Planctellipticum variicoloris: one gene and its partner. The protein of the gene in region 2 binds, or shares a complex with, the protein of the main gene of each other region. Links are inferred from orthologs where the notes say so. Each region holds a gene or a part of one and is shown on either strand. Other genes may lie near its edges. The genes, in order: hisF and hisH.

Region 1 (11,732 bases), 3.3 Mb from region 2 along the record:
GCGAATAGGGAATAGCCAGTCGCGAATAGCAGGAGAAGAGGGTTGATCACTGCTCGCCGGCTTCTGGCTCTCGACCGGCCTGCCGATTGCGGACTTTCCGTCGGTCCCCTACCATCATGGGTGCCTGCACCGGACGGCTGACGCCCTCTGTGCGAGTCAAATTCCTGAGGATGCTCGATCTGTGGCGAATCTCCAGGTCATCAGCGGCGGGCCGGCGGGCGTCTGGGAACTGCGCGGGGAGCGGACCATTCTGGGCCGCCATTCCGGGTGCGAGATCGTCCTCGACGACGGCGCCATCAGCCGCCGCCATGCGCAGATTCTCGAAAGTCACGGCAATTACTTCCTCGAAGATCTCCGCAGCCGGAACGGAACCGAGCTGAACGGCCAGCCGGTTCGCGGGCGAACCGAACTGCGCGACGGCGACGAGATTCAGATCTGCGACTTCCGGCTGCGTTTTGACGTTCACGGCAAACGCGCCGCCCGTTCGCGAGCCTCCGGCCGCAACGCCACGGCCGTTCGCGATCCGGGAACTACCGGCAACCGACCGGTGGTCCGCCTGGCGGAACGGGAGCCGGTCCCCGAAGACCACGGCTCTTCGATTCTTTCGACCTTTGAAGCGGGGGGCGAACGGAGCGAAGCCCGGCTGAGCGTCCGCCCGGAGACAAAGCTGCGGGCGATTCTGGAGATCAGTCGCCAACTTGGCTCGGTGCTCGAACTGGATGACGTCCTGCCGGTTCTGCTGAAGACGCTGCTCAAACTCTTCCCGCAGGCCGACAGCGGGTTTGTGCTGCTCCGCAGCGCCGAGTCCGACGAGCTCGAACAGCGGGCCTCAATCGCCCGCTACGAGGGGGATGACGAGGTTGTTCCCGTCAGTCGGACCATCGTCCGCGAAGCGATTCAGACCGGCCGGGCGATTCTCAGCGCCGATGCCCGCGACGACGAGCGGTTCGCGGCCAGCCAGAGCATCGCTTCGCTCCGGATCCGCACGGTCATGTGCGCTCCGCTGCTGGACGCGAACTCTGCGGCGATCGGCGTCATCCAGCTCAGCTCACGCGATCTGGGGCGGGCATTTACCGCGGAAGACCTGGATCTGCTCGCCAGCGTGAGCTGGCAGGCGGCCCTGGCCGTCGAGAACGCCCGCCTTCACGAAGATCTGCTCAAGCAGCGCGACCTCGATCGTGATCTGGAGTTCGCCACCCAGGTGCAGCTCGGATTTCTGCCCCATCAGCCCCCGGCTTTGCCGGGTTACGAGTTCGCCGACTACTACGAACCCGCCAATCGCGTGGGGGGCGACTACTTCGACTATGTTCAACTTCCGGACGGACGCGTCGCGGTCGCGGTCGGCGATGTCGCGGGGAAGGGCGTACCCGCCGCTCTCCTCATGGCCCGTCTGCACGCAGCCGGACGCTATCACCTGCTCAGCGCCTCCAGCGCCGCCTCCGCTCTGACGAATCTGAACGCTGAGATCGCCTCCAGCGGACTGGGCTACCGCTTCATCACACTGGCGCTGGCGATTGTCGATGCCGAACGTCACGAGGTCACACTGGCGAACGCCGGTCATCTGCCGCCAGTGTTTCGCCACGTTGACGGGTCCATCGAGCAGCCGGGGATCAAGGAATCCGGCATGCCGCTGGGCATCCTGCCGGATCAGCAGTTCCAGGAAATCCGGCTGTCGCTCGACGCCGGAGACACGCTCGTCTTCTACACCGACGGCGTAACGGAAGCGATGGACGCAGAGAACCGCATCTACGGCCGGGTGCGTCTAGGAGAGACTGTCGGTCTTGGCCCGCCGCGCGTGACCGATCTCGTCCCGGCGATCGTCGAGGACGTCGAGGCTTTCGGCGGGGCTCATCAGCAGCGTGACGACCTGTGCATCGTCGCCATTCGCCGAGTCCTCCCGGGGGAGCCAGTCTCGCAGCCGCGCGCCGCTGCACGCTGATGACGAAGGACTCCGCTCGCCGCGAGTGTGCTGAAGTCCCGGCTACGCGAGGTCGTTGAGCAGTTGAATCATGTCGAAAAACGGGGCGTACACGATCACTGCCAGCAGGCCGAAAAAGAACGCAATCGATAACAGCACAAAGGGCTGCAGCACCATGGCGAGCTTCGACGCCTGAAGCTGGACCCGCGCTGCAAAAATCTCCCCCGTGGCGCGAAGCATGCCGGCCAGTTCGTCGGGACGGTCGATCCACCGCATCAAGGGGATCAGATCTTCCGGTACGAAGACCGACGTCCGGGCGACGTCGGTGGCCGACTTGCCGGCTTCAATCCCCGCAGCCAGCGCTTCCGACCCGGCCTCAACCGGCGGACAGTCGACCGCGGCGCCCGCCACCCGCAGTGCCCGCGGCAGCGGCAGGCGGCACTCGATCAGCAACGCGCACAGATGGCAGAACTGGCAGAGCCGGGCGTAGCGGAACAACGGACCGATCAAGGGAATCGAGTAGTCCACGAAGCCCCAGAATTTGCGTCCGCCGAACAGTCGACTCGCCCCGAAAACCGCCAGCGCCGTGAGCAGAATGCCTCCGGCGAGCGGCGAGAAAAGCAGCCGCAGCCCGGCCAGCACCCGCAAGCCCAGCCCGCCAATCGGCTTGGCCGCGGTCTGGACGGTGCTGGGGGTCATGCCAAAGGTGTTCTGCAGCCCGCTCATTTCGTAATAGGCCGATTCCAGTCCTGGCCCGACGTACCACGCGAAGATCAGACTGACGCCGAGCGCGCCGAAGATCAGCACGCCCGGATACACGAGCGCCAGCCAGGCCATCCGCCGAACTTCGATCGTCTGCTGCAATCGCTGCAGGTACTCGCCCAGCACCAGCGGCAGCCGGTCTCCGCCAGCTCCCGCCGCCGCCAGTTCGCCGATGGCTGTCGGCAGCCCGGCCCGGTATTGCGGCAGCAGGTCCTCCAACGCTTCGCCCCCGGCGAGCCGGTCGCTTAAGGACCGGAGGGCGGCCCGCTGTCGACGGTTCGGCAGTTCGTCGCTGAGCATCCGCAAGGCGGACGGCAGGGGCAGCCCCGCCGCGGTGGCCTCTTCGACCATGCCCAGCATGCCGACGAAGTCCGACTCGCCCAGCGCGACCGGCGATGCCGCGTCTTCCTCCGCGAGAACTTCGAGGTCGGACAATCCGCTTTCGATCAGTGTCAGCCGGGCGGCCGCCGGGGAGTCCGCCTCGCAGACACCTTCCACGGCGTCGCCGGAGAGATTGAAGCCGCGATAGCGAAATTGCGTCATGGCGACTTTCTAAGAAACCGGTTCATCGACCAGATGATTGAGCAGATCGACCACGGGGAGTCCGAATGCCAGGCAATAGGTCAGGACGGCCAGCCCCGCCAGAATCGCGACGAACACCGGGGCCGCCAGTGTCGTCAGCAGCAAAGCCCGGCGCTCGGCGCGCTTGCGATAGACGCCCGCCACACGCCGGCACGTCGTTCCCGGCTCTGGGAGCGACAGTCCGGTTGTCATCGCCCAGCCCAGCAGCGCCGGCAGCCTCGAAACCGCATTCGCCCCGTCACGGGCAGACTGTCCCCGTTCGATCTCCTCTGCCAGCAACGGACCGGCGTATCGAATCCGTCGATCCGACGATGCCTGCGAGGCCAGTCTCAGCGCCCGCGGCAACGGAGCCTGATGCTCGACCAGCGTCGCCAGCAGTTCCAGAAACTCGGCGCGCGACAGGTTGGTGAAAATGCCGCCGATGCCGGGCGCCCAGATCAGGCCCGTCAGCAGGCGCAGTCCGTTCCCCGACGACAGCGGACCGGAGATTCCCGAGCTCCATTGACGTAAGCCGAAGACGACTCCCACGAAGAGCAGCCCCATCGGAACCCCCGGAATCCACCAGGCCGCTGTCTCGTAAGCTGCGGTCAAGACTCGCTGAATCGCGGTGACCGGCAACCGGAAAGTCTCCCACATGTGCTGCAATCGCGGGACGCACGCCACGATCAGGAGGGAGCCCAGCCCATACGCCACGGCGACGACGCACGCCGGGTAGAGCAGGGTGACAAACAGCGTGCGACGGATCGTGTCGTACTCTTCGGTGTAGCGAACCACGGTTTCGAGGGCTTCGGGCAGTTTTCCGGAAGCGAGGCCCGCTTCAACAATCGCCACATAGACCGGCGACAGTCCGGGCTCCTCGGCCCGCAGCGAATCCACCAGCGACTCGCCGTTCGCCAGCCGGGCGGAGACTCGCTCCACCACGAGGCGCAGTCGCCGAGATGATCCCCGGCCCAATTGCACGAGTCCCGGTTCCAGCGGCACCCCTGCGCGAATCAGCGCCGCCAGCTCCTGGTTGAAGTTCACCAGATCGATCAGCGTCAAGGAGTTCGCAGACATCCGAATTCGTCCTCAGTGGCTGCTGGCGGTTCCGGAGCGAGAATTTTCAGGAGTCGCGACAGATAGCCGCACAAACGCTTGAACGTGCTTCCATCGCTTATACTCGAAATCCCAGCACGCGGCGAATCTCGACCGCACTCGTCTGACCCCGCTCCAGGGCCTCCTTCGCCCGACTCGAAAACGCCAACATTCCCTCGGCGACGGCGCACTTCTGCAGTTCCACGGCGTCCGCTCCCGACAGGATGTGCGTTGCCAGCGCCGGCAACTGGTCCCGCAGCAGCTCGACCAGGAGCATCCGTCCCCGATATCCGCTGGTTCCGCAGGCCGGGCACCCGACGGCGACTCGACTGCGCGCGGCGGGAAGGCCCAGTTCGGCCGCCGCCGACTCGGACCAGACCGAACAGTCGCACAACCGCCGCACCAGCCGCTGGCAGACAATCGCCAACAGGGCCGCCCGCAGCAGGTAAGGTTCAATGCCCATGTCCCGCAGGCGGCTGATGGCCTCGGCGGCGCTTCCGGCATGAAACGTCGTCAGGACGAGGTGGCCTGTCAGCCCGGCCCGGAAGACTGTTTCCGCCGTTTCGGGATCGCGGATTTCGCCGACGAGAAGTACGTCGGGATCCTGCCGGAGCAGCGACTTCAGCCCGGTGGCATAGTCGAAGCCGTGAGCCGGCTGAATCGCCGACTGTACGACTCCCGGCAGGAGGGATTCTACGGGATCTTCCAGGGTGGCCAGGGCCTTGCTGTCGGCGAATCGCCGTTGCAGCTCGCGGAGACAGGCGTATGCCGTTGTGGTCTTTCCGCTTCCCGCCGGGCCGGCCAGGAGCAGTACGCCCGCGGTCTCGTGCAGCGCCTGCTCCAGGCCTTCAGCGACGTCGGCGGGCAGGCCCAGATCGCCGGGGAGCAAGTGCCGTCCCGAACCGGCGAACAACCGGACGACGGCTTTCTCGCCGAAAATGGTGGGAAACGTACTCAGCCGCATCTCAACGCCCGCGGGTCCCTGTTTGATGCGGCCTTCCTGGGGAACGTCCACGCGATAGGTCAGCAGATCCGCGAGCACCTTCAGCCGGGCCACGACATTCGTTGCCAGTCGGGCAGGAAGTTCGGCGGCATGCTGCAGAACGCCGTCGACACGAAAGTTGATCCGGACCTGCTCGGGGCCGGGGATGATGTGCACGTCGCTGGCGCGGACTTCGACCGCTTCGAGCAGCGTCTGCTCGACCGCCTGGGCGACAAACTGAGGATGGCGCTCGTCGAGGGTCTGCAGGCGCGCGGCCAGTCGGGAAAACACGGAGTGACTTTCCAGGAAACGAGTGTTGGGGCATTTCAGCATAGCGTCGCGGCGTCGCTGGCACCGTCGTCTGTCGTCGGACTGGCGAAATTCCGTTAGGATAAGGCCGGGAAAAGTCTCTACTGTTGAAAGCCTGCCCGCCATGCTCGCCAAACGGATCATTCCCTGCCTCGACGTTCACGCCGGTCGCGTGGTCAAAGGGGTGAATTTCCTGAATCTTCGCGACGCCGGCGATCCGGTCGAAGTCGCCGCCCAGTATGAAGAAGACGGGGCCGACGAGCTCGTCTTTCTGGACATCACCGCCAGCCACGAAGAGCGGGCGATCATTCTGGACGTCGTCCGGCGAACCTCTGAAGTCTGCTTCATGCCGCTCACCGTCGGCGGGGGGATCCGAACGCTCGAAGACATCCGCACGTTGCTCAAGGCGGGCTGCGACAAGGTTTCCATCAATTCGGCGGCGGTCAAGGATCCCGAGTTCGTCCGGCAGGCCGCCCTCCGCTTTGGCAGTCAGTGCATTGTGGTCAACATCGACCCCAAACGGGTCCGGCGTGACGGCCGGGAAGTGTGGGAAGTCCACGTCAATGGCGGTCGGGTCCCGACCGGGCTGGAAGCCGTCGCCTGGGCGCAGGAAGTCGAGCGTCTCGGGGCCGGCGAAATCGTCCTGACGAGCATGGATGCCGACGGCACCCAAGACGGCTATGACCTGCCGATGACACGGGCCGTGGCGGACGCGGTCAGTATTCCCGTGGTCGCCAGCGGCGGGGCCGGTTCGCCTGAGCATCTCCGTGAGATTCTCACCGAAGGCCACGCCAGCGCGGCTCTGGCGGCCAGTATTTTTCACTACCGCACGCATCCGATCGACGTCACAAAACGGTATCTTGCCGAACACGGCGTACCAATCCGGTTTAACACATTGGCGGGCGCGTAGGGCAGGCTCCCGCCTGCCGAAATGTGGATTCCATGTCGTCATGCGGCAGGCCGGAGCCTGCCCTACGTTCAGCAGGAATGGACCATGCCGGGATTCAGTCGACGAGAAGCGCTGGCGGCAGCGGCCGCGGGAAGTTTCGCCAGTCTGGGGGGGCCGTTCGGACTGCCGCAGGCTCTCGCCCAGACGACCCCTGCCCAGGCTGGCGGCAGGCAATACGCGTTCAAGAAGTCGATTAACCTCTGGGCGTTTCCGTACCCGCAGCAGATGTCGCTGGAGAAATGCCTGCGCCTGGCGAAAGACGCCGGCTTCGATGGCATCGAGCTGAACTACGACCTCGACAGCGATCTCTCCCCCAAGTCTGGCACGCGCGAATTCGAGCAGATCCGCAAACTGGCCGACAAGATCGGCATCGCCATCAGCGGACTCTGTTCGTTCCTGTTCTGGCCTTATCCGCTGACGGCGAACGACCCGGCTCGCCGGGAACGGGGCCTCGAACTCGCCGGCAAGATGGCTCAGGCGGCTCACGATCTCGGGACGGAAAATCTCCTGGTTGTCCCCGGTGCGGTGCACATCCCCTGGCGGACCGACTACGACCCCGTCCCGAACGACGTCTGCCTCAAGCGGGCCAGAGAGGCCGTGGCGAAGTTGATCCCGCAGGCCGAGGCGCTGAAGGTGCATCTCAACATGGAGAATATCTTCTTCAACGGTTTCCTGATGACGCCGATGGAGATGGTCGAGTTCGTCGATGGATTCGGCAGCGAGTACGTCCACGTCCACTTCGACACGGGGAACATTATGGAGTACCAGTTCCCCGAGCACTGGATCCCGATTCTTGGCCAGCGGATCCGCAACGTCCACCTGAAAGAATACTCCAAGAAGGGAACGGATCATTCTCTCGAAGCCTTCCGGCCGCTGCTCGACGGGACCACGAACTGGCCCGCGGTCCTGGAAGCCTTCGAAACCAGCGGATACCGCGGCTATCTGACGTTCGAGTATTTCCACCCCTACCAGCACTGGCCCGAAGCCTTGATCTATCAGACCTCCGACTCGCTGGATCGGATGCTCGGCAGGAAATCGGCGTAGGGCCGGCTGTGCCGGCCATAATGTGATTCCGCTGCCACAATACGCCCGGGGTGGCCGGCGGCTGTAGCGTCTTCGCGAAGCCCCGGTCTTCTACATCCAACAATTCTCCAGATCTTCGCAAGACGGCCGGCTGGGCCGGCCCGACAAGACTTATGACTGACTCCAACGAAGTCACCGTTTACGACGCCCTCGGCGAAGAGGGGTTGGCGCGTCTGGTGGCGGCCTTCTATCGCCAGATTCCCGCCGACGACCTGCTCGGACCGCTCTATCCGCCCGACGACCTGGCCGGGGCCGAACAGCGGCTGCGCGATTTCCTCGTCTATCGCTTCGGTGGTCCCGACCGCTACATCCAGGAACGGGGACATCCCAAGTTGCGCATCCGCCACGTCGGGTTCGCGATCAACCGCACGGTTCGCGACCGCTGGATGCAGCTCATGAACGCAGCGCTCGACGAGTCCGGGACTCCGCCCGCGGCGGCCACGGCAATTCGGAAGTTTCTGGACGAAGCGGCGACGTTTCTGATCAATGCGGCAGAGAGTGACGAGTGGCTGGTGGCGAGTGAAGATGAAGAGCGCCGCATGAAGTGAGAGCGGCATTGTCGCAGTTCGTTTCGTGCTTCGAATTTGGTGCTTGTTTCGGATTTCGAAATTCGGATTTCGTGCTTTTGCCTCATCCCTTTCGGTGCACCACCCACCCCGGCGTTTCGGTCCGCACCGCGTAGAGCGTCCTTCCTGCCGTGATGTAGAGCGTCCGCAGATCGGGCCCCCCGAATGTGCAGTTCGTGAGGACGTCTTCGGGGACCGGAATCCGGCCCAGCAGCCGCCCGGCGGGTTCCGACGCGCCGGAAGGATCCACGACGTAAATCCCCGGCGGAACTTCTGCGGTCTCATGCGGGCCGCGCGGGCGGGAGATGCCGGCGGCGATGTAGAGCCGCCCGGCCGCGTCGACGCACATCCCGTCGCCGCCGCGACCGGCTCCGAAGTCGAACACCAGACGCTGCCCGGACAGCGTGCCATCTTCCGCGAGATCGAAGGCCCAGATCTTGCGGTTGCCGCCGATCACCGGGCAACTGTCGACCAGGTACAGCGTTCGCTCGTCGGGACTCAATGCAATGCCGTTGGGTCGCTGAATCGCGGGTTGGGTGAGGACGCGAGTGACAGAGCCGTCGGGATCGATCCGGTAGACCGAATCGTGATCCAGCTCCATCGTGGCCCGATCGCCGTAGCAGGGATCGGTGAAGAAGATCCGCCCGTTCGAGCAGGCGGCGATGTCGTTCGGGGCGTTGTACCGCCGGCCCTGATACCGGTCAGTCAGAACTTCCAAATCACCCGTCGCCAGGTTCGTTCGTGTGATTCGCCGATTCCCGTCGTTGGGGCCGAACTCGTTCCCTTCACAGGCGAGCAGTCTCCCCTGCGCGTCGAACAGCAGTCCGTTCGACCGGCCGCTCGGTTCGCGGAAGATCGACCGCTCCCCCGTGTTTGCGTCGAGGCAGACGACCCGGTTGTTGACGATATCCGTAAAGAAAACCCGCCCGTCGCAATGGGCTGCAGGCCCTTCCAGAAAGGCGACGAACGTCGCTGGTGCGACGTGCACTCCCGGCTCGACGCAGTCGACCGGCAAGGTGATCCGATGAAAGTCCGTCATGACGCTCCTGTCTCGAATGAAATGCACCGGGAAGGGGCCGGGCACGATCCAATCCCCTCCGTGGAGAATGGTCGTCGATCACGAGGCGAGGTGCAAAGCCCATCGGCCTGCGGCGATGAATGGTCTCGCGTGTTCAGTCGTGTTGTTTTCATCGCCAGCGACCGCCATTGTCTTGCAGGAATTTGACCGGAAGTCAGGTCGTCGGCGGGCAAGCGGGATTCCAGGAAAGCTCGGCAATCTGGCAGGTCCGGCAGGGGGCAAACGCCACTGGAAGTTTGCTCTTTGCATTTTTTTCACAGAGATGTTTTTTGTCTCTTGTGCGCGCCCCTGATCGCTCGGCAGCATGAGACTCATGATCCGCGTTGCCCAAGATCTCCTGCCGCAGACCCTGCTCAGTTACGTCGCGTTCCGGGTCGCCTTCCGCGACACCTTCGACCGCTACGCCCTGCTGCAGCGGTTCGACCGCCAGCACGACGAGTGCTATGGCTACCTGTGCGAAGTCCCGTTCCTGCGGGAGGTCCCGCCGCACGTCCAGCTCGACCTGCTGGCGTCCGTCTGGCGCCGCCATCTGCACCGCGAAACGTACGTCGCCGACCTCGTCGACGAGGCGGTGATCTACGCGGTTTGCGAGACGACGGCGGCCATCATCGAGAAGCATCCGCTGCTGATGACGGAGTCTCTGCGCGGCGGACCCCTGGATGCCTCTCTCTCGATTGACCATTTCCTGGCGACCGAGATTCGCGGGCTGTCCCTGAATCTCTCGAATCAGGGGGATTTCCTGCTGATCAGCCAGTTCCTGGATCTCGATCCGGAAAGCGGAAACCCTCTCAAGCGGGAGATGGGACTGCATGCCGCGGACGAGCAGGCCCTGTTCGACGCGCTCGCCCAATGGCACATTTCGCCCCGTTTTGCGCATCACCTGTCGGGGCTCCTGACCGAGGCCGAGATCGCCCGCGTCGCTAATCTGCTCCGCGTCCCCTGCCCGGCGTAGCGCCGGGTCGAGGGAGACGTATTGCAGCGGTTGCGCCTGGCCATCGCCGGGAGTTGTGACTTCCCACGGGACGGTTTAGAGTTCAGGGAACCGGGCTGGCGACGATCGCGGATCGTTTCGCCCGGCGGTTCACCACGGAGGATCTTCAAAATGCTTTCCCGTCGCGAATTTGTGGCAGCCTCGGCCGCAGCGCTGGCCGCCTCGACGCTGGCTCAGGCCGCAGACACCAAGCTGCCGCGCGTCTTTCTCGAAGTTTCGGCCGACGACAAACCGATCGGCAAGATCGTCATCGAGTTGCGGTCGGACGTCGTGCCCAAAACGGCGGAGAACTTCCGGGCGCTGTGCACCGGCGAAAAGGGATTCGGCTACAAGGGGAGCCCGTTTCACCGCGTGATTCCCGAGTTCATGTGTCAGGGGGGCGACTTTACGAACGGGAACGGCACCGGCGGCAAGTCGATCTACGGCGAGAAGTTCGCCGACGAGAACTTCAAGCTCAAGCACACCGGCCCGGGCGTCCTGAGCATGGCGAACGCCGGCCCCAATACGAACGGTTCGCAGTTCTTCCTGTGCACGGCCAAGACCGCGTGGCTGGACGGCAAGCACGTCGTCTTCGGTTCGGTCGTCGAGGGCATGGACGTCGTCAAGAAGATTGAGTCCTTTGGCTCCGGGTCCGGCCGCACTTCGAAGAAGATCGTCATCACCGACTGCGGCGAAGTGAAGGCGAAGTCGTAACGGAGTTTCGTGTCCTGAGTTCCTTCCTGACATCCTCGCTGCAGCGGGTCCAACTCACCTCCTGACAGTCTCCGCCGACTGTCAGGAGGGCCGGACTGAACAGCATCGGACCGCGGTCGCAGAGGTTGACGCATGCACGTTGTGCATATCATCACCCGGCTCATCGTCGGGGGGGCGCAGGAAAATACGCTGCTGACGGTCGAAGACCAGCAGCAACTGCATGGAGATCGCGTCACGCTGATTACCGGTCCGGGACTCGGGCCGGAGGGGAGCCTGGAACCGCGGGCGCTGGCGGCGGGCGTCGATCTGCGGCTGGTGCCGGAGTTCCGCCGGAACCTGCATCCGTGGCGGGACTGGTCGAGCTACCGGACGCTGATCCGGCTGCTGCAGGAGATCCGGCCCGAAATCGTGCATACGCACAGTTCCAAGGCGGGAATCCTCGGCCGCAGGGCGGCGAACAAACTGGGAATTCCCGTCGTTCACACGATTCACGGGGCGGCGTTTCACTACGGGCAGAAGTGGTACGCCAAGAGCCTCTATCGCTGGCTCGAGCGGCAGGCGGGGCCGGGAACCGCGAAGTTCATCAGCGTGGCGGACGCGATGACCGATCAGTACGTGGCGGCGGGGGTTGCCCCGCGCGAGAAGTTCGTCACGATCTCCAGCGGCTTCGACGTGGAGCCGTTCCTGAATCCGCCGCGATCGCGCGAAACTGTGCGCCGGGAACTCGGAATCGCCGACGACGAGG
Region 2 (11,877 bases):
GCGAGAAGGCGGACGACCCGACGTTCGACGAAGTGGTGCTGCTGGAGACGAATCTGGACGACGTCTCGGCGGAGATCATCGGGTATACGAAGCGACGGCTGCTGGCGGCCGGGGCGCTGGATGTCTATTCGACGTCGATTCAGATGAAAAAGGATCGACCGGGGACGATGCTGAGCGTTATCGCCGAGCCGGGGGACGTGCAGGAGCTGGAAACGATTCTGTTCGAAGAGACGGAGACGTTCGGCATCCGGCGGATTCCGGTCCGGCGGTCAAAGCGGGAACGGACGTCGTTCACGCTGGAAACCGACTGGGGGGACGTGAAGGGGAAGCTGGGCTGGCGACCGGGCGAGGCGGCGGTGTTTACTCCCGAGTACGAGGATTGCGTCAAGATCGCGAAGGCCAACAACGTGCCGTTGCGGGAGGTCTACCGCGTGGTGGAAGCGACCTTCCTGCTGGAAGCGGGCGAGGATGAAGACGAGGACGAGGAAGACGGCGAGCCGGGGCATGATCACGACCACGATCATGGGCCGGACTGCGATCATGATCATGATCATGGGCACGATCACGACCATGACCACCGGCATGACCATGATCATTAAGGTTCACGGATTCGGAGTGAACCACGGATGACACGAATTTGCACGAATGGAATTGCCGGAGCGGTGGTTGTGATCGGTTCGGAGCTTTGCCGAAGCGGTGAGCGACGGACTGGGAGTCGATCCCGTTTGAATCATTTGTGCTGATTCGTGTGATTCGTGGTCAATCCGGGGAATTGCAGTCAGTTCAGACAGAACGAGGGACTTTGCCGAAGGGACTCGGCGATGGGCGACTGGATTCAGACGGGGCTGCTGATCACCGCGGGAGGCGCCCTGATGTGGTCGGTGATTCACGGCAAGCGGCGGTTGCGGCTGAGCCAGCAGAAGGACGCGGTCAAGGACTTTCAGGAAGAGCTGCGGGCCATTGAGGGCTCGGCCCAGGGGCTCGTGCAGCAGATGGAAGTCCGGCTGCACGACGAAATGCGCGCGGTCGAGGGGCGGATCGATAACCGCCTGACCGTACTGGACCAGCTCATTCTGGACGCCGACCGGGAGATCCAGCGGCTGACGGTGCTGCTGACAGAATCGCGGCGCGCAACGCTGATCGACCGCGAGCTGACCGCGGAAGAGACGCAGCGGGTACTGGATCTCGCCGAGGTGGGCTTCGACGGGAAATCGATCGCCCGCTCACTGGGAATCGCGGAACCACGGGTGACCGAGGTGCTGCGTCAGTGGGAACCGCCGGAACAGCAAGCCGCCTGACCGCCGCCGGGGGCAGCCCCGCTGCCGACCGGCGTGGCCGGTTTGTGCCGACTCAGAGCTGGGTTGGGCGTGGATGCCGCGTACGGCTGCGATGGATGGTGGCGAAGCGAGATTCATTCGCCTCGTTCCCAGGCGGGAGCCTGGGAATTCCGTCTTCGGACGCTCTGCGTCCTTCGGGTTGGCGCCTCGTTGGCGGTCAGACGGCAGTCGAGGCGGAGCCTCGGAAGAGGGCGTTCCCAGGCGGGAGCCTGGGAACGAGGACAAAATGCAAATCGCAAATTGGGGGTGCGCGGTTTGGCTCCGGTGGGGAGATGCGCGGCCGCGGGTTGTGATTCTGACTGACGGATTGTTATGACCAGAGGGCGGTGAGGGGCGTTGTGGCGAGGAGCGGGGGCGGATTTTCGCCGGGGCCGTAGGGGAGTTGGTCGCCGGCGATGCCGAACCAGTGGAGCAGCGTGGCGGTGAGCTCGGCGGGTGAGACCGGGCGGTCGAGGGGTGTGGCGGCGGTGGCGTCGCTGGTGCCCCAGACGGCTCCGCCGGTGAGTCCGCCGCCGGCCAGGAGAGCGGACCAGCACTGCGGCCAGTGGTCGCGGCCCTTGCGGTCGTTGATCGTCGGCGTGCGGCCGAATTCGCCCGTGGCGACGACCAGGGTGTCTTGCAGCAGTTCGCGCTCGGCAAGGTCGTCCAGGAGGCCCGCGAGGGCGCGGTCGAACTGCGGGCAGAGGTGGTCGCGGTAGTCGAAGATTGTGCCGCGGCCGACCTGTTCGCCGCCGTGGCAGTCCCAGGTGACGTCGTCGGTCCGTCGATCGAACAAGTTGACGGTGACGCAACGTGTCCCCTGCTCCACTGCCTGGCGGGCCTGCAGCAGGAGCTGGCCGAAGCGTGTGTCTCCGTAGTGCTTACGGAGGAGTTCGCGGTCTTCGTTGGAGGGGGTCGCGGCGGCCAGCGGCTGGTAGTCGTCGCCGAGGAGACCGGCGGTCTGGCCGAGATCGGCGCGTGAGTCGGCAGTATCCAACGGTTGAGGCAGGATTTGGCTGGAGGTCTGATTTCTGGAACGACCGCCGTAACGGGCGACGACGGAGCTCCAGTGGGGAAAGGTCTGGCCGCGACGGGCGAGCTGGCCGGTCTGGAGGAGCTGGAGGCCGGTTTCGTGGAGCGGTGCGAAGTCGTGAGAAAGTGTGCGGATCAGCGAAAAGCGGTCGGCCCGCTGGGCGAGGAGCGGGAGCGTTTCGGAGAGTTGCAGTCCCGGAACGCTGGTGGAAATCGCCCGGAAGGGGCCGCGGATGTGGGAGCCGGCGTCCGGTTTGGGATCGAAGGTTTCGAGCTGGCTGGGGCCGCCGGTCATCAGGACGAAAATGCAGCGGCGGGCGAGATGGGCGGGCCGCCAGCCGGCGAGGGCCGCCTGCTCAGCGAGCGACCAGCCGACCATGCTCAGGCCGCCTGCGCGCAGAAATTCCCTGCGGGAGACGTTGGCTCCACTTGATTGGGGTCCCATCCTGCGACCTTTATTCCATCCTCCACCGATCCAGGCCATCATGTCACTCTAACGCTTCTCCGGAGGCGAGGAAATGGTCTGCCGGTGGGGCGGGGACGGGAAACTGCCCAGACGGCGAGCCGTGCCAAGGAAAGTCATCGACCCGATCCGGGGGAGATGGCAACGGGGAATCGACGCTGGCGGTCGGGGGCGGTCGAGACTGGGCAGGGATGCCGCGGACGCGTATCGTGCCGGAAACGCGGGTCGGGCCGCCTGCGGAAGCTGTTCGGTTTGGCGGCTGATCAAGAGAAGATCTCTCGCGGAGACGCAGAGTTGGCAGAGGCCGCAGAGAAGTCGGGGAAGGCTGAAGATTTCACGCGATGAAGAAATGTCGAATGACGAAGGCGAAATGTCGAAAGAGGGGCGAGAGTCTAAATCGCCGGCCACGATGGTGAGGCGCGCTGACATTGCTCCGTGGACGACACCCCGACCACTTCGAAGACCCTCACTCTGGCCTTCTCCCACTGAAGACAGCGGGAGAGGGGACAAGACTGGATGACGGCCTGATACGGAATCGATGCCGGTGATTTGGAATGTGCCGGGTGTTTCCCCGTTCGCTCGTGCGAGAACCGAAATTTTTCGGCGTGGCGGAGCCTCGCGGCGAAACGAGCGGCCGTCGCGGGTCGACTCGACCTGCATCCGGTCGCGTCTGGAACGCAACACTGGTTCGGCTCCGAGAACACTGCCGGGAAGGCCCTCGCCGTGACGCAATCTGCATTGCTCCGAGACGTCGCTGAACAGATCTGGCGAGCCGGCGTCCGCGCGGTCGACTCGCAGGCTCTGGTCGAGCAGGCGATTCAATGCCGCGGCGATCAACTCGTCGTCTGCGGCGAATCGTGGTCGCTGGCGGGTCTACGCCGGATCATTGTGGTTGGCGGCGGCAAGGCCGGGGCCGGAATGGCGGCCGGCGTCGAGCAGGCGCTCGGACCGGAGGTCGCTGCGGAGAAGTTGACCGGCTGGGTCAATGTTCCGGCAGACTGCGTCCGCGCGCTCGACCGGATTCACCTGCATCCCGCGCGGCCCGCGGGATGCAACGAACCCCGACCGGAGGGGGTGGAAGGGGCGGAGCAGATTCTCGCAATGGCCGGTGACGTCGGTCCGTTCGATCTCTGCCTGGTGCTACTGTCCGGCGGAGGGAGCGCCCTGCTTCCCGCGCCTCGTGGAATCGACCTCCCCGCAAAGCTCGCCCTCACGCGGCTCCTGTCGCGACGCGGCGCCGACATTCACGAACTGAATACCGTTCGCCAGTGCCTGTCGCGGATCAAGGGGGGCGGACTGTTGCGCGCCGGTGGGGGAGGCCCCGTTCGCACGCTGATCATATCGGATGTGATCGGCGATCCGATCGACATCATCGCCTCGGGTCCGACCTCGACGGCCCCGCTCCGCCCGGCCATCGCCCGCGAAATCCTGCAGCGTTATGCTCAGTCCGCCGACGACGTTCCGGAGAGCGTCTGGCGGGCACTCGACGCGTTGCAGGCCGCTCCGCCAGCCGCCATCGATCCGAAGTCCGTCCGGAACACGATCATCGGCAACAATCGCAGCGCCATTGACGCCGCTGCCGTGGCGGCTGCGGCGCTGGGCTGCGAAGTGCGGATTCTCGCCACCGATGAAGCGGGCTTTGCGTCCGACGCGGGTCGGAGGCTGGCGATTGCGGTTCGTGAAATTCAGCGCGAAATTGCCGGGACCGGCCGGCGCATCTGCGGTCTGTCCGGCGGAGAACCGGTCGTGGCACTGACTCCCACCGAACTGCCCCGCTCGGGAGGGCGGAATCAGGAGCTTGTCCTGGCCGCGTGGGAGCAACTGGCTGCCGAAGGTTGCCGTGGTCTGGCCCTGTTGTCGGGGGGGACCGATGGCGAAGACGGTCCGACCGACGCGGCCGGGGCGCTTCTGGACGAAGAAATCGCGGCCCGCATCACGGCGCTCGGGCTCGACGCCGGAGCGTTCCTGGCAATCAACAATTCCTACGAATTCTTCGCGCGCGTCGACGGCCTGCTCAAGACGGGACCGACGCATACCAACGTGATGGACCTTCGCGTGGCAGTCATCGTCGACCCCGTCGCGCCTTCGGCTACATCGTCTTGAGTGCAGGACCGGCCGAGGCGATTTCCACCTCCGGTCGCTGCGAAAGGTCGATCAGCTCAGACTGCTGGCCGCTTTCGGTCCGCGTCACGACCTGGATCACGGGGCGAGTGTAGTTTTCGCGATTGCTGCGGATCACGCGGCCGACGCGGCCATCCTGCAGGCGAACCGTCGAACCGAGCGGAAACAGCGACACGGCATGCAGCAGCGCCCGCGAGGCGCCTGGATCGAAGAGCCCCTTCCGGGTCTCCTGCAGAATCTGCTCGATCGCCCGGTGCGGCGAAATGCCGGGGTCAACCGGTCCGGGAGAGACCATCGAAAGATATGCGTCGGCCACGCCGGCGATTCGGGCCAGCGGATGAATCAACGGCGCCCGCTGCTGCTTCGGGAAACCGCTGCCGTCGAGACGCTCGTGGATCTGCACGGCGACCATTTTGGCCCCCTGCGAGACCTGAGCCTGACTTTCGAGGAGATTCGCCACGAAGAGCGGATGCTTCATGTAATCGAGTTTCTCGGAAAGCGTCATCTCCGCGCGTGGATGGGCGATCGCGCGCGGCAGAGTGAGCAGCCCGGCATCGTGCAGCAGACAGCCGAGACTCAAGTCCAGCAATTCCGGCCGCGAAAGCCCCATGACGGTTCCCATGGCGCTGGCGAGCATCGCCGTCTGCACGCTCTGACGCGTCGGATAGTGATCGTCGACCGGTTGAATGCCTTGTGTCACGTAGAGGTCAATATCTTCCAGGAGCCGATGCAGCCCTTGCACGGAAACTCGCAGGATCTCCCGCGGCTCTACGGTCGAGCCCTGGACCATCCGTTCGAGTGAGCGATCCGTGGCATTCAGCGAGTCGGCAAACGACTCCTGAAACCGCGTGACCGTGGCTCGATCTGGGAGACCGCTGGCTGGATGCATTTCGTGGCAGAACGAGGCTGGCGTCCGCTTCCAGCCGACCGGCATGGCCTCGACAGGTTCCGCGGCTGGCGGGGCGTCGCGGGTGGCGCCGTAATCCGGGCAGATGTTCCGCAGGTCGGATTTGCTGACGAGCACCTGGCTGACGCCGCGCGTCCTCAGCGTTTCGAGCTGCGCTTCGGTCAACTGTTGACCTGCCGCGAGCAGAAACTGCCGCCGGCCGGGCCGTGCATCGAAGATCGGCGAGGTCAGAACGGCGCCCGGCTGCAACCGCGAAACTGCGAGCTGGACGAAGTCCTGCTCCTCCGCTGAACGTGCCGGGCGAGGTGTCGCTGCCGTAACCGCCATGGTGTGCTTACCTTCTGCGCCGATTCCGCGTCCGGCGGATGCCGCCGTCCGGTGAACTGAAGCGGAGAGCGAATCTGTCTCGACGTTTCCCAACGTCATCCGCAAATCTACGTTGCCTTTATCACTCTGCAAATCGGCCGTCTGTAGCCGACGAAGGGTTCCGGAGCGTGTTTGTGGATTGAGGGGATCTCGCCGATGTTCCGGATTGCGCCGATCACGCAGCGTCTGCGACCTGCGACGGCGCCGGTTCGCGATACACCACCCGTACCAGCAGGCCGGCCAGGATCAGGCAGCCCCCCAGAATCGTCGCCCGGTCCACGACTTCGCCCCAGAACAGCCAGACCAGCAGCGGATTGAGCAGCGGCTCCAGCAGTCCGATCAGAACCGCATCCTGCGCGGTCACCTGGCGGATGCCTCGGGCGAACAGAAAGTATGGCAGCGCCATCTGCAGACATCCCAGGGCTGCAATCCAGCCCCACTGGATCGGCATCAGCGAACTTGCCATCCCGGCGGCGCCCGGCAGGAAGAGCAACCCGCTGCAGGCATGGGCCAGAAACACGAGCCCCGCGGCATCCTCCGACCGGAGCCCGCGCAGCGAGAGCACGACCCCCGCGTACGCGACGCCGCTTGCCAGCCCCAGCAGATTTCCCAGAAAGTATTCCCCCCGCCAGCTCTCGGCCACGATGAGGGAGATTCCCAGCAACGCCAGGACCAGTCCCGCAATTCCCGCCCGGTCACTCCGCTCCCGGAGGATCAGCGTGCTGAAGGCGAACACCCAGAACGTGCTGGTACACTGCAGGAAAATCGCCGCCGCCGCCGTGGTCCGGGTCACTGCCGAGACGTACGTCACATTCATTGCGGCGAAGGACAGCAGCAGCGGCGCCAGCCCCCAGCTCCAACGCATCCGTCGCCAGCGGACGAACGGGAGCAGGCAGAACGCCGCGAACAAGACCCGGAAACAGGCCAGCACCGGCCCCCGCTCTTCCAGCGGAATCGCGACGATGGCCGGCGACTTCATTCCCAGCCCGCCGCCGCTCCAGAGGACGACGGCGGCCAGCACAAGCAGCACGCCGGATCGATGGCCGGTCACCTGCGGAGATTGCACGTTCGTTGCGCCTGCGCTGGAAGGAGCGGTCCGTTACGAGGCGTGCGTCAGGGCCACGGCGTCGGCGACGCGGATCACGCCTTCGTAAATCGCGCGGCCGATAATCGCCCCCACGAGCTGCGGCTGCCGCCGACTGATCGCCAGCAACTGCTGCACATCGGCGAGCGTCGTCACGCCTCCGGATGCGATCACCGGGAAACCCCGATCGGCCAGATGTTCCAGGTCCCGCAACGTCCCGGCGTCCAGCCCCTGCATCATGCCGTCGTTTGCAATGTTCGTATAAATCACGGCGGCCAGCGGCAGGCCGCGGAACTGCAGCGCCAGCTCTTCGGCCGGGGTCTGCGAGACGTCCAGCCAGCCTGCGGTCGCGACCATTCCGTTGCGGGCGTCCAGCCCCAGCGCCACCCGTCCCGGATAGCGTTCGACCGCCGCCCGGAACCAGTCGGGCTGCTTGAGCGCCGCGGTGCCGACGATCGCCCGGTCCAGTCCGATCTCCTCGAGAATCAGCTTCAGCGATTCGTCGTCGCGAATGCCGCCGCCGATTTCACACGGAATCGACACGGTCCGCGCGATGGCCCGGAGCGCGTCGACGTTGACCGGTCGGCCGGCCTTGGCGCCGTCCAGATCGACCAGATGCAATCGCGTGGCGCCTTCGTTGGTCCAGCGTTTCGCCATCGCCGCGGGGTCGTCGCCGAAGACGGTTTCCTGGGCGTAGTCCCCCTGCCGCAGCCGCACACAACACCCGCCCCGCAGATCGATCGCCGGCAGAATTTCCATGCTCACAAAACCTCATCTCACAGGGTCCAATTCGCGGACCACGAAGTGCATTCAATGCTTGCTGACCGGACACAGAAGAGGAACCACGAATGGCACGAATCAGCACGAATATCGTGAATGCTGACGTCGTGTCAGCAGCCTTTCGTGGATCGACCGCCACTAGGTCTGTTTCCTGCCGTCAGAGTCCTGGCAGCGCTCCGGGAACCTCATTCATTCGTGTGATTCGTGGTTGTCTCTCGGAAAGTCTTCGCCCTCACAGCCGGGCGAAATTCTCCAGCAGTTTGAGCCCGACTTTCTGGCTCTTTTCCGGATGGAACTGCGTCGCGAACATCCGTCCCCGGGCGACCATCGAGACGAACGGGATTCCATAGTCCGTCCTGGCTGCGATGACCGACTCATCGTCCGGCACCACGTGATAGCTGTGGACAAAGTAGACGGACGCCCCCGCGGGAATTCCCTCCAGCAACGGCTGCCGCCCTACCGGCTCCAGCGAATTCCACCCCATGTGCGGCACTTTCAAATCGGGCAGAGCCGGAAACCGGACGACCTTTCCTGGAATCACTCCGAGCCCGCGCCACTCTCCATCCTCGAAGCTGACGTCGAACAGGAGTTGGAGTCCCAGGCAGATTCCCAGAAACGACTTGTCCGCCTGAATGTGCGCGCGAATCGGCTCGGACAACCCGAGGCGGTCCAGTTCGTGGATCGCATCGCGGAACGCTCCCACGCCCGGCAGCACCAGCTTTTCCGCATCGCGAATCTCGTCGGGCGTGGCAACGATTTCCGCCGCCACTCCCAGACGTTCGAAGGCCTTCTGCACGCTGCGGAGGTTCCCCATTCCGTAGTCGACTATCCGAATCATCGTCTCTCCGATCACTCCACGCCGCCCGTCCGCGGTGGCGTCCGTCATGCTGCAGACACCGGACCGTCGGCACAGGGTTCAGGCCGACAGTCTCCGCCACGACCGGGGCTCCCGGCAAGGGCTGCGGATTGCCGAGTTCAGCGTTTCCAGCGGAATCCCGCGCTTCCCGGTCCGATCCCCTGCCACTGCTGCACATGAGATCGCCCCTGCCCCGCCGCGACACCCGGCCACGCGGCCGGCCGCAGGACCCGGTGACCGGGCGAAACGTCTTTCCCTGCATAGAACGCGAGCTGATCGGCCGAAGTCCACTCCCCCTCCGGTTCCGGGGGATACAGCGGAATCCCGACGAGCCACTTGAGGCCCTGCACCATCCACAAAGAAACCACGAGCAGCCCCACCATGATCAGCGCCAGGATCGGAAACAGCCAGCCGAGCGCAAAGAACCGCTCCGCCGCCGGCCAGAGCCACTGCCACCCGAACAGCAGCGTCACTGCCGCCAGACTCAGATAGGGGCCGTAGGGAATCTCCCGCTCGCGCCTCCAGAGCAACGTCACCGCGACGGCGAGGATCGCAAACAACGGCGCAATGAAGAACACCACGATCGTCGCCTGCCAGCCCAGAAAGCTCCCGATCATGGCCATCAGGATCACGTCGCCGAAGCCCATCGCCTCCTGCCGCAGCACCCAGGCCCCCACCGCCCGGACGATCCACACCACACCGCCGCCGACCACAATCCCCGCCAGACTGGCTGCCAGCCCGTGCCAATGCGGCCACCGGGCAATCCACGCCGGAACCGCCTCGCTGGAAATCCATCCCTGCACGCCCGTCGGCAGCGCCGACTGCAGCAGTCGGGCCATGCTTGGATCGGTGAACCAGACGGGCACCAGCGTCAGGTGCCCGATCGTCACGGCTCCCAGCACGCCGACCAGCATCGCCGGCAGAGTCACGCCGTCCGGAATGATCCGCAGGTCGAAGTCGATGAATGTCGCGACCAGCAGAGCCTCGACCAGCACCGCGTAATAGAAAAACTGGGCGTTCAGCAGCCAGGATTGGGCTCCGAGATTGCCGGCGTAGACCTGCAGCGGACTGTGAGTCCACCACAGACAGCTCTGCTCGGCCGTCGCGCTGTACCCGCCAGGAACGATCGCCGCATACAGCCCTGCCAGCAGCAGACCGTTGAAGGCTTCGATCAGCATGTACCGCATCGAAATGTGATGGCGGCAGAACCGGCAGCGGCCGCCGAGGATCAGCCAGCCGAGGATCGGAATGTTATCGCGGGCCAGAATTCTGCGCCGGCAGAACGGACACGACGACGGGGGGTGATTGAGACCCCGCAACTGGTCCCACAGCCGTTCGTGTTGCGGAATCCGATAGATACACACATTCAGAAAGCTGCCGATCACGGCGCCAAACGTAAAGACGATCAGCAGCATGATCCAGAGCGGCAGACCGGCCAGCGTCATCACGGCCGCACTCCCGCCACATCCGCCGGCAACTGTCGGAGGATCGCCGTGACCGTCTCGTGGAGCGGCCGGTCGCAGGTATCGACGGTGATCGTCGAACACTCCGCGTACAGCGGCGTCCGTACCGCGAGCAACTCCTCGATCTCCTCGACGCCCCCTCTGGCGGTCAGATCGGGGCGTCGCTGCGAGGCGGGGGAGTGGCGCAGGATGCGTTTCGCGATCGTTTCGACGCTGGCTCGCAGCCACACGACGGGGCCGGCCGCCGCGAAATCGGCTCGCGTCTCCGGATTCAGCACCGCCCCCCCCCCGGCGGCCAGCACGAGCCGGTCCCGTTTCAGCAGGTCGACCAGAGTTTCCCGCTCCAGCCGGCGGAACTCCGGCTCACCGTCGGTGGCAAAAATCTCCCGGATCGATCTCCCGGTCCGCTCTTCGAGCTCGACGTCGGCGTCCACCCAGCTCCAGCCCAGTTTCTGAGCCAGTCGCGGCGCCACGGAGCTCTTTCCGCAACCGCGATAACCGATGAGGGTGATGACCATGCCAGCGTCCGGGTGAGTCGACAGCGAAGAGAGGGGATGCTTGAAAACGGCAGTGACGAACTTTCAGTATCGAGCGGCCGAGATCGCCCGCCGGAGCGTCGCTCCCAGCGTTTGCAGGGGAGCGTCGTGCCCGGTAAACAGCTTGAACTGCCCGGCGGCCTGGCGGACGAACATTTCCAGGCCGGAGACGGTCCGGCAGCCGTGCGCCCGCGCCTGCTTGAGCAGCAGCGTGTTTTCCGGGTTATAGATCGTATCGAACACCAGCATGTCGTCCCGCAGCCAGTTTTCCTGAAACGGCGTGTCGTCCATGTTGGGATGCATTCCCACCGGCGTACAGTTCACCAGAATATCGGCAAACTCGACGCCCCGGTTTTCCCACGTCACATGCCGGCAGCCGAGCTCTTCGGCCAGCTTGGCGGTCTTGGAACTTCCCCGGCCGGCGATCTGGAGCACGGCCCCCGCCTTGGACAGCCCCAGTGCGATCGCCCGGGCGACGCCCCCCGAGCCGAGAATCAGCACCCGCTTCCCTTCGAACGTCTCTCCCTCGCGCAGGCCGAGCGTCAGGCAGTCCATTGCCGCCTGATAGTCCGTGTTTTCGGCCTGCCAGGCGTTGCCTGCATCCCGATACAGCGTGTTGGCGGCGCCGATTTCCCGGACCGCCTGAGAGGCTCCGCCGGCATATTTTTCGGCCACGGCTTCCTTGTGCGGAATTGTGACGCTCAAACCCCGGAAATCGAGCCATTCAAACGCATCCAGCACGCCGGAAAGCTGGTCTTTCGCCACGCGGATCGGGACATAGACGCCGTTGAAGCCGATCTCCGCCATCGCGGCGTTGTGCAGCCTGGGGCTCAGGCTGTGCCCGATCGGGTCGCCCAGGACGCCGAAGAGCTGCGTCTCGGAATTGATCCGATCATAGTGGTACAGGTCCCGCATCTCTTCGAACGACAACTGCCCCGGCGCGAGTTCGCGTT

What was found.
Region 1: the proteins of hisH (region 2) and hisF are in contact, whole or in part, in a crystal structure (PDB 6RU0), measured with the Thermotoga maritima proteins. The link is inferred for Planctellipticum variicoloris from one-to-one orthologs. Residues at the interface, in WP_004080484.1 of Thermotoga maritima: Asn15, Arg18, Arg22, Arg117, Leu118, Pro119, His120, Met121, Gly122, Trp123, Asn124, Asn134, Gly135, Tyr136, Tyr138, Val140, Tyr158, Glu180, Lys181, Ser182, Ser183, Lys184, Ile185; in WP_004080486.1 of Thermotoga maritima: Met1, Leu2, Ala3, Arg5, Ser40, Glu41, Asp45, Glu46, Ala70, Glu71, Ile73, Asp74, Ile75, Pro76, Phe77, Asp98, Lys99, Ser122, Gln123, Glu161, Thr195, Leu196, Asn247, Arg249, Glu251.

What each region holds. Positions count from the first base shown.
Region 1 is NZ_CP130886.1:7,222,412-7,234,143, forward strand. Bases 4,873-7,644 are described here. They hold hisF (imidazole glycerol phosphate synthase subunit HisF), read left to right. Parts: upstream 4,873-5,751; coding sequence 5,752-6,537; downstream 6,538-7,644. Other genes in these bases: SH412_RS28310 (GspE/PulE family protein), read right to left, coding at 4,873-5,609; SH412_RS28320 (sugar phosphate isomerase/epimerase family protein), read left to right, coding at 6,622-7,620. Outside these bases: SH412_RS28295 (SpoIIE family protein phosphatase), read left to right, coding at 182-1,939; SH412_RS28300 (type II secretion system F family protein), read right to left, coding at 1,982-3,223; SH412_RS28305 (type II secretion system F family protein), read right to left, coding at 3,233-4,318; more of SH412_RS28310, read right to left, coding at 4,416-4,872; SH412_RS28325 (globin domain-containing protein), read left to right, coding at 7,773-8,207; SH412_RS28330 (SMP-30/gluconolactonase/LRE family protein), read right to left, coding at 8,290-9,264; SH412_RS28335 (hypothetical protein), read left to right, coding at 9,617-10,255; SH412_RS28340 (peptidylprolyl isomerase), read left to right, coding at 10,406-10,987; SH412_RS28345 (glycosyltransferase family 4 protein), read left to right, coding at 11,120-11,732.
Region 2 is NZ_CP130886.1:3,896,645-3,908,521, forward strand. Bases 7,105-10,021 are described here. They hold hisH (imidazole glycerol phosphate synthase subunit HisH), read right to left. Parts: upstream 8,908-10,021; coding sequence 8,302-8,907; downstream 7,105-8,301. Other genes in these bases: SH412_RS15205 (DMT family transporter), read right to left, coding at 7,105-7,271; hisA (1-(5-phosphoribosyl)-5-[(5-phosphoribosylamino)methylideneamino]imidazole-4-carboxamide isomerase), read right to left, coding at 7,305-8,048; SH412_RS15220 (prepilin peptidase), read right to left, coding at 9,045-10,021. In the rest of the region: nickel pincer cofactor biosynthesis protein LarC, read left to right, coding at 1-599; SH412_RS15185 (hypothetical protein), read left to right, coding at 822-1,298; SH412_RS15190 (DUF1501 domain-containing protein), read right to left, coding at 1,648-2,727; SH412_RS15195 (glycerate kinase type-2 family protein), read left to right, coding at 3,535-4,914; SH412_RS15200 (HD-GYP domain-containing protein), read right to left, coding at 4,901-6,166; more of SH412_RS15205, read right to left, coding at 6,381-7,104; more of SH412_RS15220, read right to left, coding at 10,022-10,370; SH412_RS15225 (shikimate kinase), read right to left, coding at 10,370-10,906; aroE (shikimate dehydrogenase), read right to left, coding at 10,970-11,877. UniProt on the Escherichia coli protein: IGPS catalyzes the conversion of PRFAR and glutamine to IGP, AICAR and glutamate. The HisH subunit catalyzes the hydrolysis of glutamine to glutamate and ammonia as part of the synthesis of IGP and AICAR.